Linked DNA regions of Defluviitalea raffinosedens. The main gene of each other region encodes a partner of the protein of the gene in region 2 in a complex. Links are inferred from orthologs where the notes say so. Each region holds a gene or a part of one and is shown on either strand. Other genes may lie near its edges.

Region 1 (3,122 bases), on a different replicon or contig from region 2:
TGTGGTTCACCAACATTTGCTTCTACTTTAAATTCACGAAGCAGACGGTCAACAATAATTTCAAGGTGAAGTTCTCCCATTCCTGAAATAATGGTCTGTCCTGTTTCTTTATCGGTGTAAGTTCTAAATGTTGGGTCTTCTTCTGCAAGTTTAGAAAGGGCAATTCCCATTTTTTCCTGACCTGCTTTTGTTTTTGGTTCAACCGCAACAGAAATAACAGGCTCTGGGAATACCATGGATTCTAAGATAACAGGATGTTGTTCATCACAAAGGGTATCTCCTGTTGTTGTGAATTTTAATCCAACTGCTGCCGCAATGTCACCGGAATATACTTTATCAATTTCTTCACGGTGATTTGCATGCATCTGCAGGATACGACCGATTCTTTCTTTCTTGCCTTTTGTAGAGTTAAGTACATAAGAACCGGAGTTCATTGTACCAGAATATACTCTAAAGAATGCAAGTTTTCCAACATAAGGGTCGCTCATAATTTTAAATGCTAATGCTGAGAAAGGCTCTTCATCGGAAGAATGTCTTTCGATTTCTTCCTCTGTACCTGGAATTACCCCTTTAATAGATGGGATATCCGTTGGTGCAGGAAGGTATTCTACTACAGCATCTAATAGTCTTTGAACTCCCTTATTCTTATACGCAGAACCGCAAAGTACAGGAATGATTTGTACATTGATTACTGCTTTTCTAAGAGCTGCTTTTAACTGTTCCTCAGTTAATTCTTCTCCTTCAAGATAAAGCATCATCAATTCTTCATCGGTTTCAGCAATTGCTTCAACCATTGCCATTCTGTACTCTTCTGCTTGTTCTTTCATGTCTTCAGGAATCTCTTCTTCTGAAATGTCTTTTCCTAAATCATCTTTATAGATGTAGGCTTTCATTTTCATTAAGTCGATAATTCCTGTAAAAGTTTCTTCTTTACCAATTGGTAATTGAATTGGCACTGCATTGGCATTTAATCTTTCTTTCATCATTGCCACTGCATTGTAAAAGTCGGCTCCCATAATATCCATCTTATTTACGAAAGCCATACGTGGAACATGATATTTGTCAGCTTGACGCCATACAGTTTCTGATTGAGGTTCTACGCCACCTTTTGCACAGAACACACCAACAGCACTATCTAATACACGAAGAGAACGTTCAACTTCAACGGTGAAGTCAACGTGACCAGGTGTATCAATAATATTAATACGATTACCTTTCCATTGGCAAGTTGTTGCTGCAGAGGTGATCGTGATACCTCTTTCTTGTTCTTGTTCCATCCAGTCCATAGTTGCAGTGCCTTCATGGCTTTCACCAAGTTTATGGGTACGACCGGTATAAAATAAAATACGCTCAGTTAATGTTGTTTTTCCCGCATCAATATGAGCCATAATACCAATATTTCTGGTACGTTCAAGCGGGAATTCTCTTCCTGCCAAAGTTACTCCTCCTTTGGTAATATCTACTTATCTATTTCTTTACTTCGGTAGTTTTTACTGTTTTTTAACTTTTATGCACATCTACAAAGAATCCAATTTCTATGTAGAGTAATGATATACTTTCGTATATCATTACCATCTGTAGTGTGCAAATGCTTTGTTGGCTTCTGCCATTTTGTGTGTATCTTCTTTTTTCTTAACAGCTCCGCCTGTATTGTTAATAGCATCCAAGATTTCTGCTGCAAGACGATCTGTCATTGTCTTTTCACCGCGTTGTCTAGCATATAACACTAACCAGCGAAGTCCTAATGTTTGTCTTCTGTCAGGTCTTACTTCTACTGGTACTTGGTATGTTGCTCCCCCTACACGACGAGCTTTTACTTCTAAAACAGGCATAATGTTGTTTAATGCTTCTTCGAATGCTTCTAAAGCATCTTTACCTGTTTTTTCAGCTATTCTTTCAAATGCGCCGTATACGATTTTTTGAGCAACTCCCTTTTTCCCGTCAAGCATTACATTGTTAATTAACTTTGTAACAACCTTGCTATTGTACAAAGGATCAGGCAGTACTTCTCTTTTTGAAACATGTCCTTTACGTGGCACGATTCTTCCCTCCTTAATAATGGATTAATTATCTCATCGGTACTCGTACAAAATGTACGTTACGTGCTCCAGGTCCGCTACATCTATATTATAACCGCTTCACGCAGAGTTATATCTGTATCCGTCTGGGCACTTTATGTCTTAAACGACTTATTTTTTAGGTCTCTTTGCTCCGTATTTGGAACGGCCTTGTTTTCTGTTTGCTACTCCAGCTGTGTCTAATGTACCACGAATGATGTGATATCTTGTACCAGGAAGGTCTTTTACTCTTCCGCCTCTGATAAGAACAACGCTATGCTCTTGGAGGTTGTGTCCTTCTCCAGGAATGTACGCTGTTACTTCGATTTGGTTAGTAAGACGTACCCTCGCAATTTTACGAAGAGCTGAGTTTGGTTTCTTTGGTGTAGCTGTTTTAACAGCTGTACAAACTCCTCTCTTTTGTGGAGCAGAAAGATTCGTTGCTTTCTTCTTTAAGGAGTTGAATCCTTTTTGAAGCGCTGGTGCAGTTGATTTTTTCTCAACTGTTTTTCTTCCTTTACGTACTAACTGATTAAATGTGGGCATGCTTTACACCTCCTTACTTAATAACTACTGCTGCCGCAGTTTTTACTTCTACATTGCATGCTTTACCCAGTTCTGCCATGGTTTCTACCATGACGATCGGTACATTACGCTCTTTTGCGAGCTCCAGAACTCTGCGCACTACGCGCTCGTCTGCATCTTTAGCAACATAAACAACCTCAGCTTGATTATTCTCTAATACTTTGGCTGTTTGCTTTGCTCCTACTACTTTTTGATGTGTTTTTAGTCTGTGCACATAAATCCCCCTCTCAGGTTCATTTTTATGTGGGAAATCATATCATAATATGATTTTTAAACACACACTGATGAATTTTATCACTTAGCAAGAAAAATGTCAAGGTAATATTGAATTTTCCAGTTTTTGCGATACCTTGGTATATCACATAATATGCTGAGAGTGTGGAAGCTTCTCACGTTCTAGAATCTGCATAGCAGGTCGATACAAAGTACATAAGTTTCCTGATCTGCAGCTTTATAAGCAACTGATATCGTCTTGCACAA
Region 2 (3,193 bases):
TACAGCCACCGAGAACATTCCTGTTACTCCTGCCAAAGTAATGATGAATGTGTGGCCGGGAACAGGTGTTGACGGTTGGCTCAATGCTTTCGATGGGAAAGTACCATTGACAGCAGAATACGACTGGATTCGTGTGACACAATATGATCGCTCTGAATAATTGTGGCTATACTAGGCTAAATTCTTTTTAAGATATTCCTTAAGAAGAGTTTAGCTTATTTTGTATTCAAAGATCGAATGATTTTTCAGAGCACTTTGTTCTTTTTCATAGAATATGATAATATAGTTTATAATATTCCTATATGGAGCATCCTATTTATTTAGGAAAAACATATAAATGGAGTGTTATTATGATCATTGGAACATGCAAGATTTATTTCCGGGCAAACTGGGTATCGTCATTAAAGGAAAAGAGAATGATTTTAAAAAGTATTATAAGCAAAGTCAAACATCGCTTTAATGTATCCATTGCTGAAATAGAAATGCAGGATTCCCATCAGAATGGAGTGATAGGCATTGCCTGTGTTTCTCAGGAGACCCAACATGCCGACCAAATGATTCAAAATGTAATTAATTATATAGAAAATAATATTGAAGCGGAAATTTATGATATCGAAATAGAAATCATATGACGCCTTGACGTTGTTTTTTTTATTAGATATAATGTTTTGGAAACTGGTGATAATAAAGAAAATATGCATTTTAGTAGATTTACAGTATAGTATATGGTATAATATTTAAATGGCTATTTGTAAATTTTACTTTACAAAAATACTATGTGCACCTGATAAAGCAATGTACATAGATAAAAATATCGTTCAAGGAGGACAAATGAATGAGTTCGCAGTTAGAAAGATTAGAAAATAATCAAGTTAAATTGACAATTGGAGTTTCGGCAGAAAGATTTGAAGAAGGTATGCAATATGCCTTCAATAAAAATAAAAAACATATTTCAATTCCTGGATTCCGTAAAGGAAAAGCTCCAAGAGCATTTGTAGAAAAAATGTATGGTCCAGAGATTTTTTATGAAGATGCCATTAATTACGTTATTCCTGACGCATATGAAGCGGCAATTAAAGAACACAATTTAGAAGTTGTATCAAGACCTGAATTTGATGTTGAAAAAATTGAAAAAGGTAAGGATATAGTGCTTACTGCTATTGTAACAGTAAAGCCTGAGGTAACATTAGGTCAATATAAAGAAGTTACAGTACCAAAAATGGATATTGAAGTGAAAGATGAAGAAATTGAAGAAGAATTAAAGAAAGTTCAAGATCAAAATGCCCGTATTATTACGGTAACAGACCGTCCTGTTAAAGACGGAGATGAAGTTATTATAGATTTTGAAGGATTTATGGATGGAAAAGCTTTTGAGGGCGGAAAAGGAGCAGATTATTCTCTTAAAATAGGTTCTCACAGCTTTATTGATACTTTTGAAGAACAACTCATCGGAGCAAATCCTGGAGATGAAGTAGAAGTTAATGTTACTTTCCCTGAAAACTATCATCAAAAGGATTTAGCAGGTAAACCAGCTTTATTTAAAGTAAAAATTAAAGAAATTAAAGAAAAAGAACTTTCAGCATTAGATGATGAATTTGCAAAGGATGTTTCCGAATTTGAAACTTTAGATGAATACAAACAAGATATTAAGGCAAAACTGTTAGAGCAAAAAGAAAAAGCTGCTAAGTTAGAAAAAGAAAGAAATGCCCTTGAAAAAGTCATTGAAAATGCAAAAATGGATGTACCGGAAGTAATGATTAATAATCAAATTGATCAGATGGTACAAGACTTCAGCATGAGAATGAAATATCAAGGCTTGCCAGTTGAACAATATCTTCAATTTACAGGACAAACAATGGAAAATCTTAGAGAAAACTTCCGTTCTGATGCAGAGTTCCAAGTAAAAGCAAGATTAGTTCTTGAAGAAATTGCTAAGAATGAAAACATTGAAGTAACGGATGAAGAACTAAATGATGAATTCAAGAGAATGGCTGAACAATATCAGATGGAGTTAGACAAATTATTAAGTAATGTTGGAGATGCGGAAAAAGAAGCAATAAGAGAAGATATCAAAATCAGAAAAGCTGTTGACTTGGTAGTAGATAGCGCAAAAGAAGCAAATTAATCCGCAGAAATTATACTCTATGCTAAAAATAAGTATAAGGAGGAATGCTGTATGAGCTTAGTGCCAGTAGTTGTTGAACAGACCAGTAGGGGCGAACGTTCCTATGATATTTATTCCAGACTGCTAAAAGACAGAATTATTTTTCTTGGTGAAGAAATCAACGATGTTACAGCAAACCTGGTTGTTGCACAGCTTTTGTTCCTGGAAGCAGAAGATCCTGATAAAGATATTCATTTATATATAAATAGTCCTGGTGGCTCTATTACAGCAGGTATGGCAATCTATGATACGATGCACTATATTAAGCCGGATGTATCCACTATTTGCATAGGTATGGCTGCAAGTATGGGCGCTTTTCTACTCAGTGGCGGAGCAAAAGGAAAAAGATTTGCTGTTCCTAATGCAGAAGTCATGATTCATCAGCCTTTAGGAGGGGCAAGGGGTCAGGCAACAGATATTCAGATTCATGCAGAGCATATTCTTAAAACCAAGAAAAAAATGAATCAAATGTTAAGTGAGAATACCGGGCAACCCCTTGAAAAAATTGAGAGAGATGTAGAAAGAGACTATTTCATGACCGCACAGGAAGCGAAAGAATATGGGCTGATTGATGAAGTGATTACTTCAAGGAAGTAGTAAATAATAAGAGGTGAGCTAATGGCTGGAAGATATGAAGAGAAGAAACAGCTTAAGTGTTCATTTTGCGGAAAAAACCAGGAGCAAGTGAGACGCTTAATCGCTGGCCCTGGTGTATATATATGTGATGAATGCATTGAGCTGTGCTCCGAGATCATAGAAGAAGAATTCGATGATCTTCCTGAAAATAGAGAAGTCGCTAAGGTTCCTAAACCCAAAGAAATTAAGGCTGTTTTGGATGAATATGTTATAGGGCAAGATAAAGCAAAAAAAGCCCTTGCTGTTGCGGTGTATAATCATTATAAAAGAATTTATTCTGATGACCGTTATGATGATGTTGAGCTCCAAAAAAGTAATATTTTGATGCTTGGTCCTACAGGCTCAGGTAAAACTTTGCTTGCACAAACCTTAGCAAAAATGTTGAATGTTCCA

The links.
Region 1: the proteins of tig (region 2) and rpsG are in contact, whole or in part, in a crystal structure (PDB 3GTY), measured with the Thermotoga maritima proteins. The link is inferred for Defluviitalea raffinosedens from one-to-one orthologs. Residues at the interface, in WP_004081061.1 of Thermotoga maritima: Glu122, Val124, Val129, Leu130, Tyr133, Glu188, Gly259, Ile262, Tyr263, Glu266, Ser270, Glu273, Gln274, Glu277, Arg308, Gln311, Ile312, Ser315, Tyr316, Glu325, Arg329, Arg336, Leu363, Phe366, Trp367, Arg373, Leu377, Arg381, Leu384, Glu387; in WP_004081843.1 of Thermotoga maritima: Lys34, Lys52, Lys55, Glu59, Arg62, Gln63, Glu66, Asn67, Lys69, Val71, Arg95, Ala109, Lys110, Lys111, Gly112, Arg113, Pro114, Glu117, Glu121, Ile124, Ala125, Tyr127, Asn128, Asn129, Thr130, Gly131, Lys135, Asp139, Arg142, Met143.

The regions. Positions count from the first base shown.
Region 1 is NZ_JAFBEP010000001.1:193,305-196,426, forward strand. The notes cover bases 305-3,092. They hold rpsG (30S ribosomal protein S7), read right to left. Parts: upstream 2,040-3,092; coding sequence 1,569-2,039; downstream 305-1,568. Other genes in these bases: fusA (elongation factor G), read right to left, coding at 305-1,436; rpsL (30S ribosomal protein S12), read right to left, coding at 2,190-2,603; JOD07_RS00990 (ribosomal L7Ae/L30e/S12e/Gadd45 family protein), read right to left, coding at 2,617-2,856; JOD07_RS00995 (methyl-accepting chemotaxis protein), read right to left, coding at 3,039-3,092. Also shown: more of fusA, read right to left, coding at 1-304; more of JOD07_RS00995, read right to left, coding at 3,093-3,122.
Region 2 is NZ_JAFBEP010000002.1:170,772-173,964, reverse strand. The notes cover bases 122-2,980. They hold tig (trigger factor), read left to right. Parts: upstream 122-835; coding sequence 836-2,125; downstream 2,126-2,980. Other genes in these bases: clpX (ATP-dependent Clp protease ATP-binding subunit ClpX), read left to right, coding at 2,783-2,980; clpP (ATP-dependent Clp endopeptidase proteolytic subunit ClpP), read left to right, coding at 2,177-2,761; JOD07_RS02730 (DUF503 domain-containing protein), read left to right, coding at 351-632; bglS (beta-glucanase), read left to right, coding at 122-160. In the rest of the region: more of bglS, read left to right, coding at 1-121; more of clpX, read left to right, coding at 2,981-3,193. UniProt on the Bacillus subtilis protein: Involved in protein export. Acts as a chaperone by maintaining the newly synthesized protein in an open conformation. Functions as a peptidyl-prolyl cis-trans isomerase.